One region of the Cohaesibacter intestini genome, then DNA from elsewhere that is predicted to be linked to it. Evidence: predicted binding sites of a transcription regulator. Region 1 holds the regulator's gene; the other holds the start of a gene.
What was found. Region 1 encodes PhoB, which activates phosphate uptake and scavenging genes when phosphate is short. Its sites were predicted from a motif close to TGTCATNNANCTGTCAT; they were not measured.

Region 1 (4,423 bases):
CGTCGCCGCTTCGAGCGTCGCTGGTAGTCAGCGACGCCGTGAACCAACGTTATTCCCGCGCTCGCCGATGACCACAGGTCAATCGAGTTCAGAACAAGCGAGCCCCGAACAGGATAGTGAAAGCATTGACCATGCAGGATACCAACCCGAATATTCAGAACGCCTCCGCGCGTGCGAAGCCGATCAAGATGTCCGGCGAGAAAGTCACCGTCCATTATGGTGAGAAGCAGGCTCTGTTCGATGTCGATCTGAAGATCGAAGAAAATCAGGTCACCGCACTGATCGGCCCGTCCGGCTGTGGCAAGTCGACTTTCTTGCGTTGCCTGAACCGGATGAATGACACGATCGACATTTGTCGCGTCGGCGGCGCCATCAAGCTTGGCGACAGTGACATTTACGACCCAAAGGTGGATGTGGTCGAGCTGCGTGCCCGCGTTGGCATGGTGTTCCAGAAGCCCAACCCATTCCCCAAGAGCATCTTCGAGAATGTGGCCTATGGCCCGCGCATTCACGGTCTTTGCCGCAACAAGGCAGAGATGGAAGAGGTTGTCGTCTCTTCCTTGCAGAAGGCCGGTCTGTTTGAAGAAATCAAGGACCGCCTTGATGAGCCAGGCACCGGCCTGTCCGGTGGGCAGCAACAGCGCCTGTGCATTGCGCGCGCCATCGCGGTCAGCCCGGAAGTCATCCTGATGGATGAGCCCTGCTCGGCCCTTGACCCGATCGCCACGGCAAAGGTTGAGGAGCTGATTGACGAATTGCGCGAGAATTACACCATCGTCATCGTGACCCACTCCATGCAGCAGGCTGCCCGTGTGTCTCAGCGCACCGCTTTCTTCCATCTTGGCAATCTCGTCGAGGAAGGCCAAACCGATATGATCTTTACCAACCCGAAAGATCAGCGGACGCAGGACTATATCACCGGCCGCTTCGGCTAAGCTTTTTGACTTCGCGGCAGGCTGGAATCAGCACATTCTGGCCGCCAAATGAGCGACTATCAGGGGAATACCAAGAATGTCTGATCATATTGTCTCGTCCTATGATGACGACCTGCGCGAGCTGACCGGCCGCATTGCCGAAATGGGTGGCCATGCAGAGCGCATGGTGGAAGAAGCTGTTAGTTCTCTGGTCCGCATGGACATGAGTGCGGCCCATGCAACGGTCGCAAAGGATGCGCTCATCAACAAGCTGGATCAGGAAATCGAAGAGAAAGCCGTTCTCACCATCGCCCGTCGCCAACCAATGGCGAAGGACTTGCGTGAGATTGTGGCAGCCCTGCGCATTTCCATCGATCTGGAGCGCGTTGCCGATCTGGGCAAGAATATTGCCCGCAACGCCTTGGCTCTGGAAGGCCGCAGCCATCCAAAGCAGTTGATGCACGGCATCGAGCATATGGCCGAGATCACTCTTGACCAGCTGCGCCGGACGCTGGATGCCTATACCGCCCACGACGAGAATGTGGCATTGGCCGTGGTCCAGAAGGACCGTGAAGTGGATGCCCTGTACAATTCGTTGTTCCGTGAGTTCCTCACTTACATGATGGAAGATCCACGCAACATCACCGTTTGCACCAACCTGCTGTTTGCTGCCAAACATCTCGAACGCGTCGGAGATCATGCAACCAACATCGCTGAAACGATCTATTATGTGAAAACCGGGCATACGATGGACGATCGTCCCCTGTGATGCTCAAGGAGCCGTCTGGTCTCCTGACATCGTCCATCAAAAACGGGCATGACGTCGTCTTGGATGTCGTGCCAACTTGAAGGTATGATCCGATTTTTTGCCCCTGCTGGCACGGATCTTCGGAATGTGGAACATTTGGCTATGAGCCCCAAAGTAATGATCGTGGAGGATGAAGAAGCCCTTAGCCTTCTTCTGCGTTACAATCTGGAAGCCGAAGGCTATCAGGTAGAGGTTATTGCCCGCGGTGATGAAGCGGAGAGCAGGTTGCAGGAAACCCTTCCAGACCTGCTGCTTCTGGATTGGATGCTGCCGGGACTGTCTGGCATCGAATTGTGCAGGCGCTTGCGTGCGAAACCGAAAACCCTCAAGCTCCCCGTCATCATGCTGACGGCGCGGGGCGAGGAATCCGAGCGCATTCGCGGACTTTCCACTGGTGCTGATGATTATGTGGTCAAGCCCTTCTCCGTACCGGAGCTGATGGCCCGTGTGCGGGCAATCCTGCGCCGGGCCAGCCCGGATCTGGTCGCAACCATCCTTAAGGCCGGAGATTTGGAGCTAAACCGGGAGACCCATCGCGTCAAACGCGCCAATCGCGAGGTCAATCTGGGCCCGACCGAATATCGTCTGCTGGAATTTCTGATGCAGAATCCGGGTCGTGTCTATTCCCGCGAACAGCTGCTCGATGGGGTCTGGGGCCATGATGTCTATGTCGACGAGCGGACCGTAGATGTCCATGTGGGGCGCCTGCGCAAAACCATCAATCGGGGCCGGGTGAAAGATCCCATCCGCACCGTGCGTGGCTCAGGCTACAGCTTCGATGACCAATTTGCGGTTGAGTGATCCGGTTATATTGATCGACAAAAAACCGGCCCTTGTTGTAGAGCCGGTTTTTTTGTTTGTTCTGTTTGTATCACAGCCTAGCGGCTGGCGACCTGATCCGTGTTGCGCTTCTTGAACAGACCGAAGAGGCCGCGCCGTTTCGGTTTTTTCACCTCGGCCACGGAGCGCTTGGGCTTGGTGATTTTTCTCACCACGCGCTGTTTCTTGACCTTGGCCGGCGTCTTCTTGGCATATTTCGGCAAGGAGGGTTTGGTCAACACAATGAAATCCGTGCCTTGTGGCGTGGTTTCGCGGCTGAAGCCACGATCGGATATGGTGAGCGATGCACCATTGCCAATCAGGTGATTAACCTGCGCGCGGACATGATCAGGAATGATGACACGATCGAGAATGTCTGTGGACGCCACGATCCCATCATCGGCGCCCGGATCAGTCACCCCATAGCGGTCTTGCAGCCTGGCTGTCAGCATGTCACCAAGAGCCAGCGCCCGCCAATCAAGCTTACCTTCTTCTTCACGCGAAAGCGACGCGGTGAAGAGGTGGGCGCCGAGCGCTTGCTCGGGATTGCGGATCTGGATCGGAGCATCGAACAGGGGCTTGAAATTGTGACGCACAAAGAGGTGGCCAGTCGGCACTGCGCCCTTGCCTGCTGCCTGATACAATTGCGCCAGCAGGGTCTGATCGATCTTGCTGGAGATTGAAGACTGGCGGCTTTCGATGCTGTCTTTCTTGGAAGCGACAAAAGCGTTGACAGCACTCAGTGTCATTTTGCCCACAAGGCCATCGGGCGCGCCCGCATCAAAGCCCAGTTTGTTCAGCAAGGTCTGGACTTCATGGACCAGATTGCCTTTGGCCTGACGGGTGATGAAAATACGCAAGGGCTTGTCGCTCTGGCGGATTTCAGCAAACCGGTTGAGGCGCTTGGCCATTTGATGGGCCAACGGATCAAGCGGTGGCTTGTCGGACAGGAGGGCAACCTTGCCAAAGGTCTTGGTGGCCTGGCGTTCGGCTGCCTGCACAGACGACAGTTTGTCGAAAGAGGTCATTTCCTCTGGCTGGAACAGCACCGGATGGGCAATCAGTTCCGGTGCAGCATCACGATTGGCTATCACCACATGGGCGCCACGCTCGGTGAGGCTGAAAAGCTTTTTGGCAAAGCCGTTGGGCAACCGGATGCAGCCATGGGACGCCGGATAGCTCGGCACAGAATTGGATTCATGCAAGGCAATGCCAGACCATGTCAGGCGCTGCATGTAAGGCATTGGTGCGCTGTTATAGAGGTTGGAGAAATGGCGGCGACGCTTTTCCAGAATGGAATAGATGCCGGTCGGGGTGGTGTGGCCGCGCTTGCCGGTCGAAACACGCGAGGTCGCAATTTCCTCACCGCCCTTGAAGACCCGCAGACGCTGATCCTTGCGCGAGACAATGATCTGCACAGGCGCGTCCAACGTAGGATCCAGATGTTTTTCAGCCTTGCTGGAAACAGGCAGTTGCGAGACAGGCGTGCCAGCCGCAGCTCCGACAGCGGTGCTGGACAGAAGCACGGTAACAGTGAGCATCAGCTTGCTCGGCGCTTTCCCTTGGTGAACCAATTCTTTTCCCTCATTCGATCGGAAACCACCCCATCCTTGGTCAAACGTTCCATACGTCAGGCCCGGATTTTCCGGCTGGCTTCAATTCAACATTCGGGCCGAAGGATGATCCTGAGAACCACCCACGCCGGCAGCAATACACATTCGAGAATATCGTATCAGTATATCTGTCTATATTGGTCAGACAAGAATATTTTCCTCAGGAGAGGCGTTTTCACCCAGCGCGGTGCCAACCGGAAAAAGCGCTCTATTCTGCCATTTCCCCATCCCCATCGGAGTCTGTCTCACGCAAAGTTGATCGCCTTACC
Region 2 (4,423 bases), on a different contig from region 1:
CCTCGACTTCGAAGATTATCCCTTTGAAATTCAGGCCTTTGACGAGCCTTGCGCTCTGTGTGGCGGCACAGGCGTCTATCTCGATGAGGTCATTCTCGATGACAAGGGCGAGCGGATGTTTGTCTGCTCTGACAGTGATTATTGCGAAGACCGCCGTGCTCAGGGTTTCCGCGGCCCGATGGCACCAGATGCCAATCATGATCAAGAGGTGCCAGCATGAGCCAGCCAAATTCCTCCCAATTCCATGGCAAAGAGTTTGAGGCCAAATCCTCGCTGGTTACCCAGCGCCCGACGGACCTCAACGAAGAGCCTTTGCTGCAGGTCCGCTCGGTCAGCAAATATTATGGCCGACGCGTTGGCTGTGAAGAGATCAGCTTTGATCTCTGGCCCGGTGAAGTGCTGGCCATTGTCGGCGAGTCCGGCTCTGGCAAAACGACCCTGCTCAATTGCATCTCCACCCGCCTGACGCCAACCTCCGGCATGGTCAATTACCGCATGCGTGACGGAACCATGCGCGAGGTCTTCCGGCTGGGTGAAGCGGAAAAGCGCTTTTTGATGCGCACCGATTGGGGCTTTGTTCATCAAAACCCTGCTGACGGCTTGCGCATGACTGTCTCCGCTGGTGCCAATGTCGGCGAGCGACTGATGGCCATTGGTCAGCGCCATTATGGTGATATCCGGCAGACCGCGACCGACTGGCTCGAACAGGTGGAAATCTCTGCCGACCGCATCGATGACGAACCACGCGCCTTTTCCGGTGGCATGCGCCAGCGCTTGCAGATTGCTCGCAATCTGGTCACCGGTCCGCGTCTCATCTTCATGGATGAGCCGACCGGCGGCTTGGATGTGTCAGTGCAGGCTCGTCTGCTCGATCTGATGCGTGGGCTCGTGGCCGAATTGGGACTGGCGGCGATTGTCGTCACCCACGATCTGGCCGTCGCCCGTCTGCTGTCCCACCGCATGGTGGTGATGAAAGGCGGTCGGGTCATCGAAACTGGCCTCACAGACCGGGTGCTGGATGATCCGCAAGCGCCATACACCCAGCTTCTCATATCTTCCATCCTTCAGGTCTAGAAAGGATCGATTGATGACGTCTCCCAACATTGAGATGAAGGCAACGCCGTTGATCGTCACCAACGTTGCCAAAAGCTTCGTCATGCATTTGCGTGGCTCCATCACCATTCCCGTGGTCTCGCGGGTCAATCTGGTGCTCCATGCAGGCCAATGCGCCGTGCTCGGTGGCCCGTCCGGGGTTGGCAAAAGCTCGATCCTGAAAATGATTTACGGCAATTATGCGGTCAATCAGGGCCAGATCCTCACCTGCCATCGTGACAAGATGGTGGATCTTGCCACCGCCGATCCCCGCACCATCCTCTCGGTACGCCGCGAAACCATCGGCTATGTCAGCCAGTTTTTGCGCGCCATGCCCCGTGTCTCGGCCATGGATGTCGCAGCCGAGCCGCTGGTTGCCCAAGGCGCGGATGTGGCGGAAGCCCGCGAGCGGGCCTGCGCGATGCTTGCACGGCTCAATCTGCCTGAAAAGCTCTGGCAACTTCCGCCTGCCACTTTCTCCGGTGGCGAACAGCAAAGGGTCAACATTGCCCGTGGGTTTCTCACCGATCACCCGATCCTGCTGCTTGATGAGCCAACGGCCTCGCTTGATGCCGCCAACCGCGCGATTGTCATTGATCTGATCGAAGAAAAGAAAGCCAAGAATGTCGCTCTGCTCGGCATCTTTCACGATGCCGATGTTCGTGACGCCATCGCGGACCAGATCATTGATGTCTCGAGCTTTGCCACCAATGCCCAACTGCAGACAGAGCAAGCCAGAGACAATCTGGTCGGAGCCACAAGCGCATAAGGAACGATCATGCCGGACCACCTGACCAATAAAACCCGCCTTGGTGTTGACCCTTTGATCCATGAGACAGCCAAAGTCAGCGACAGCCTGCTTGGTCGTTACACGGAGGTCGCCGACCGTAGCCGCATCGCCGAGACGACCATGGGCGACTATTCCTATGTGATGCTGGATTGCGACATATGGCATGCAGAGATTGGCAAGTTTGCCAATATCGCCAATGCGGTGCGCATCAATGCCACCAATCACCCCACATGGCGTGCCACCCAGCATCATTTTACCTATCGCGCGTCAGACTATTTTGCTGATGCAGACATGGATCAGGACTTTTTCGCCTGGCGTCGCGATAACAAGGTCCGGATCGGCCACGATGTCTGGATCGGTCATGGGGCAACCATCCTGCCCGGTGTGCGCGTTGGTCATGGGGCGGTGATCGGGGCAGGGGCGGTGGTCTCAAAAGACGTGCCTGATTATGCCATCGTCGGTGGCGTACCTGCCCGCCTCATCCGCGAACGCTTCCCCCTAGAGATTGCCAAACGTTTGATTGCATTGGCTTGGTGGGACTGGCCCCACGAGGATTTGCGCGCTGCGCTGGAAGATTTTCGCAATCTTCAAATTGATGCGTTTTTGGCGCGTTACGAGCGCTGATTGCAACGGCATTATTCCTGATCAAACGGCTATTTGTTTTGATGGTTTATCCGCAGGAAAGCATCGCCTGTCACACAACTGAAACATGCTTTACATGCGCCTTTCACAAAGAATTCGTAGATGTTCGCCAGATCGAAACGAACAATTCAAAGCGCATTGCTTGGCGCTTGCGGGAGAAAACCAGATGCTGGAATTGACCAATGTGACACGCCGCTTCGGCACCAATACAGCCGTTGACTCCGTCACAGTGACCATTCCACAAGGCCAGATGGTTGGGATCATTGGACGCTCTGGGGCGGGCAAGTCGACCCTGTTGCGGATGATCAACCGCCTCATTGACCCGTCCGAAGGCGCGATCTCCTGTGATGACAAAAAGGTCTCGTCGATCAAGGGGCGTGAGTTGCGCGATTGGCAGCGCGATTGCGCCATGATCTTCCAGCAGTTCAATCTGGTGCCACGGCTCGACGTGTTGACCAATGTCCTGTTGGGCCGTCTCAATCATCGCAACACGCTGCTTAATCTGTTTAACATCTTTACAAGGCAAGAGCGGGCCGAAGCCCTGATCGCACTTGAGCGACTGGGCATTGAGCAAACCGCCTTGCAGCGGGCAGGGACCTTGTCCGGTGGTCAGCAGCAGCGTGTCGCCATTGCGCGCGCCTTGATGCAGAGTCCCAAGGTCATCTTGGCAGACGAGCCGATTGCATCCCTTGATCCGCTCAATGCGCAGATCGTGATGGACAGCCTCAAGGATATCAATGAGCGGGACGGCATCACGGTGGTGACCAATCTGCATACCCTTGATACGGCGCGTGCCTACTGTCAGCGGATCATCGGCATGTATCAGGGCCGTGTGGTGTTCGATGGCCCATCCTCTGAGCTGACCAATGATGCGGTGAAGATGATTTACGGCTCTTTGGAAGATGCCGAAATCTCCGAAGCCATCACGTCGACCTCCATCAAGGAATCTTTCGAGCCAGCCGTCGCCCCGGTCGCGTCAATGGCTGCAGCCGAGATCGCTTCGCCAGCGTGAATAGGCCAACAGTGAACGAACCAAAAATCTTCGATTTAACAACAGGGATGACACCGGCAAAGCCGGTTGAAACCAGGAGACACGAACATGTTTAAAAAAGCAATTCTTGCCGCCGTTTCCGTGGCTGCTCTGGCAGCCGGTGCCGCTGCTCCTTCTTATGCTGCTGAAAAAGAATTCCGCATCGGCATTCTGGGTGGCGAAAACGAAGCGGACCGTCTGCGCAACTTCCAGTGCCTCGTTGATGCCCTGCCTGCTGCCATCGGCGTTGAAAAAGTTTCCCTTTTCCCTGCTGCCGACTATGACGGCGTGATTCAGGGCCTGCTCGGCGGCACCCTTGATTATGCAGAGCTCGGCGCTTCCGGCTATGCCAAAGTGTATTTGAAAGATCCAAAGGCCGTTGAGCCAATCCTGACCACCGTTCAGACCGATGGGTCGACCGGCTACTATTCCGTCATGGTTGCTCGCAAGGATTCCGGCATGTCCAAGCTGGAAGACATGAAGGGCAAAAAACTCGGTTTCGCCGATCCGGATTCCACCTCCGGTTTCCTTGTCCCATCTGTCACCCTGCCTGCTGCTATTGGTGGTCAGATCAAGGAATATTTCGGTGACACCGGCTTTGGCGGTGGTCATGAAAACCTTGTTCTCGAAGTGGTCAAGGGCAACTTCGATGCTGGCACCACCTGGTCTTCCGGCGTTGGCAAATTCGAAGATGGTTACACCTCTGGCAACCTGAAGAAAATGGTCGATAAAGGCATCCTCGACATGGGTGATCTGGTTCAGCTGTGGCAGTCCCCACTGATCCCGAATGGTCCGATCGTTGTGCGCTCGACCCTCAGCGACGACACCAAAGCCAAATTCAAAGCCTTCATGATGGCTCTGCCGGAATC

Region 2: a site for PhoB is predicted at 2,575-2,591, ahead of phnC (phosphonate ABC transporter ATP-binding protein). Genes of this name have one in related genera too.

The regions. Positions count from the first base shown of each region.
Region 1 is NZ_QODK01000001.1:24,440-28,862, forward strand. Features, by position in the region: gene pstA (phosphate ABC transporter permease PstA) at 1-27, shown strand, start outside; gene pstB (phosphate ABC transporter ATP-binding protein PstB) at 132-935, shown strand; gene phoU (phosphate signaling complex protein PhoU) at 1,012-1,683, shown strand; gene phoB (phosphate regulon transcriptional regulator PhoB) at 1,825-2,523, shown strand; gene DSD30_RS00145 (L,D-transpeptidase family protein) at 2,601-4,082, opposite strand.
Region 2 is NZ_QODK01000003.1:706,562-710,984, forward strand. Features, by position in the region: gene DSD30_RS13855 (alpha-D-ribose 1-methylphosphonate 5-phosphate C-P-lyase PhnJ) at 1-220, shown strand, start outside; gene phnK (phosphonate C-P lyase system protein PhnK) at 217-1,074, shown strand; gene phnL (phosphonate C-P lyase system protein PhnL) at 1,088-1,861, shown strand; gene DSD30_RS13870 (DapH/DapD/GlmU-related protein) at 1,871-2,506, shown strand; gene phnC (phosphonate ABC transporter ATP-binding protein) at 2,691-3,536, shown strand; gene phnD (phosphonate ABC transporter substrate-binding protein) at 3,624-4,423, shown strand, end outside.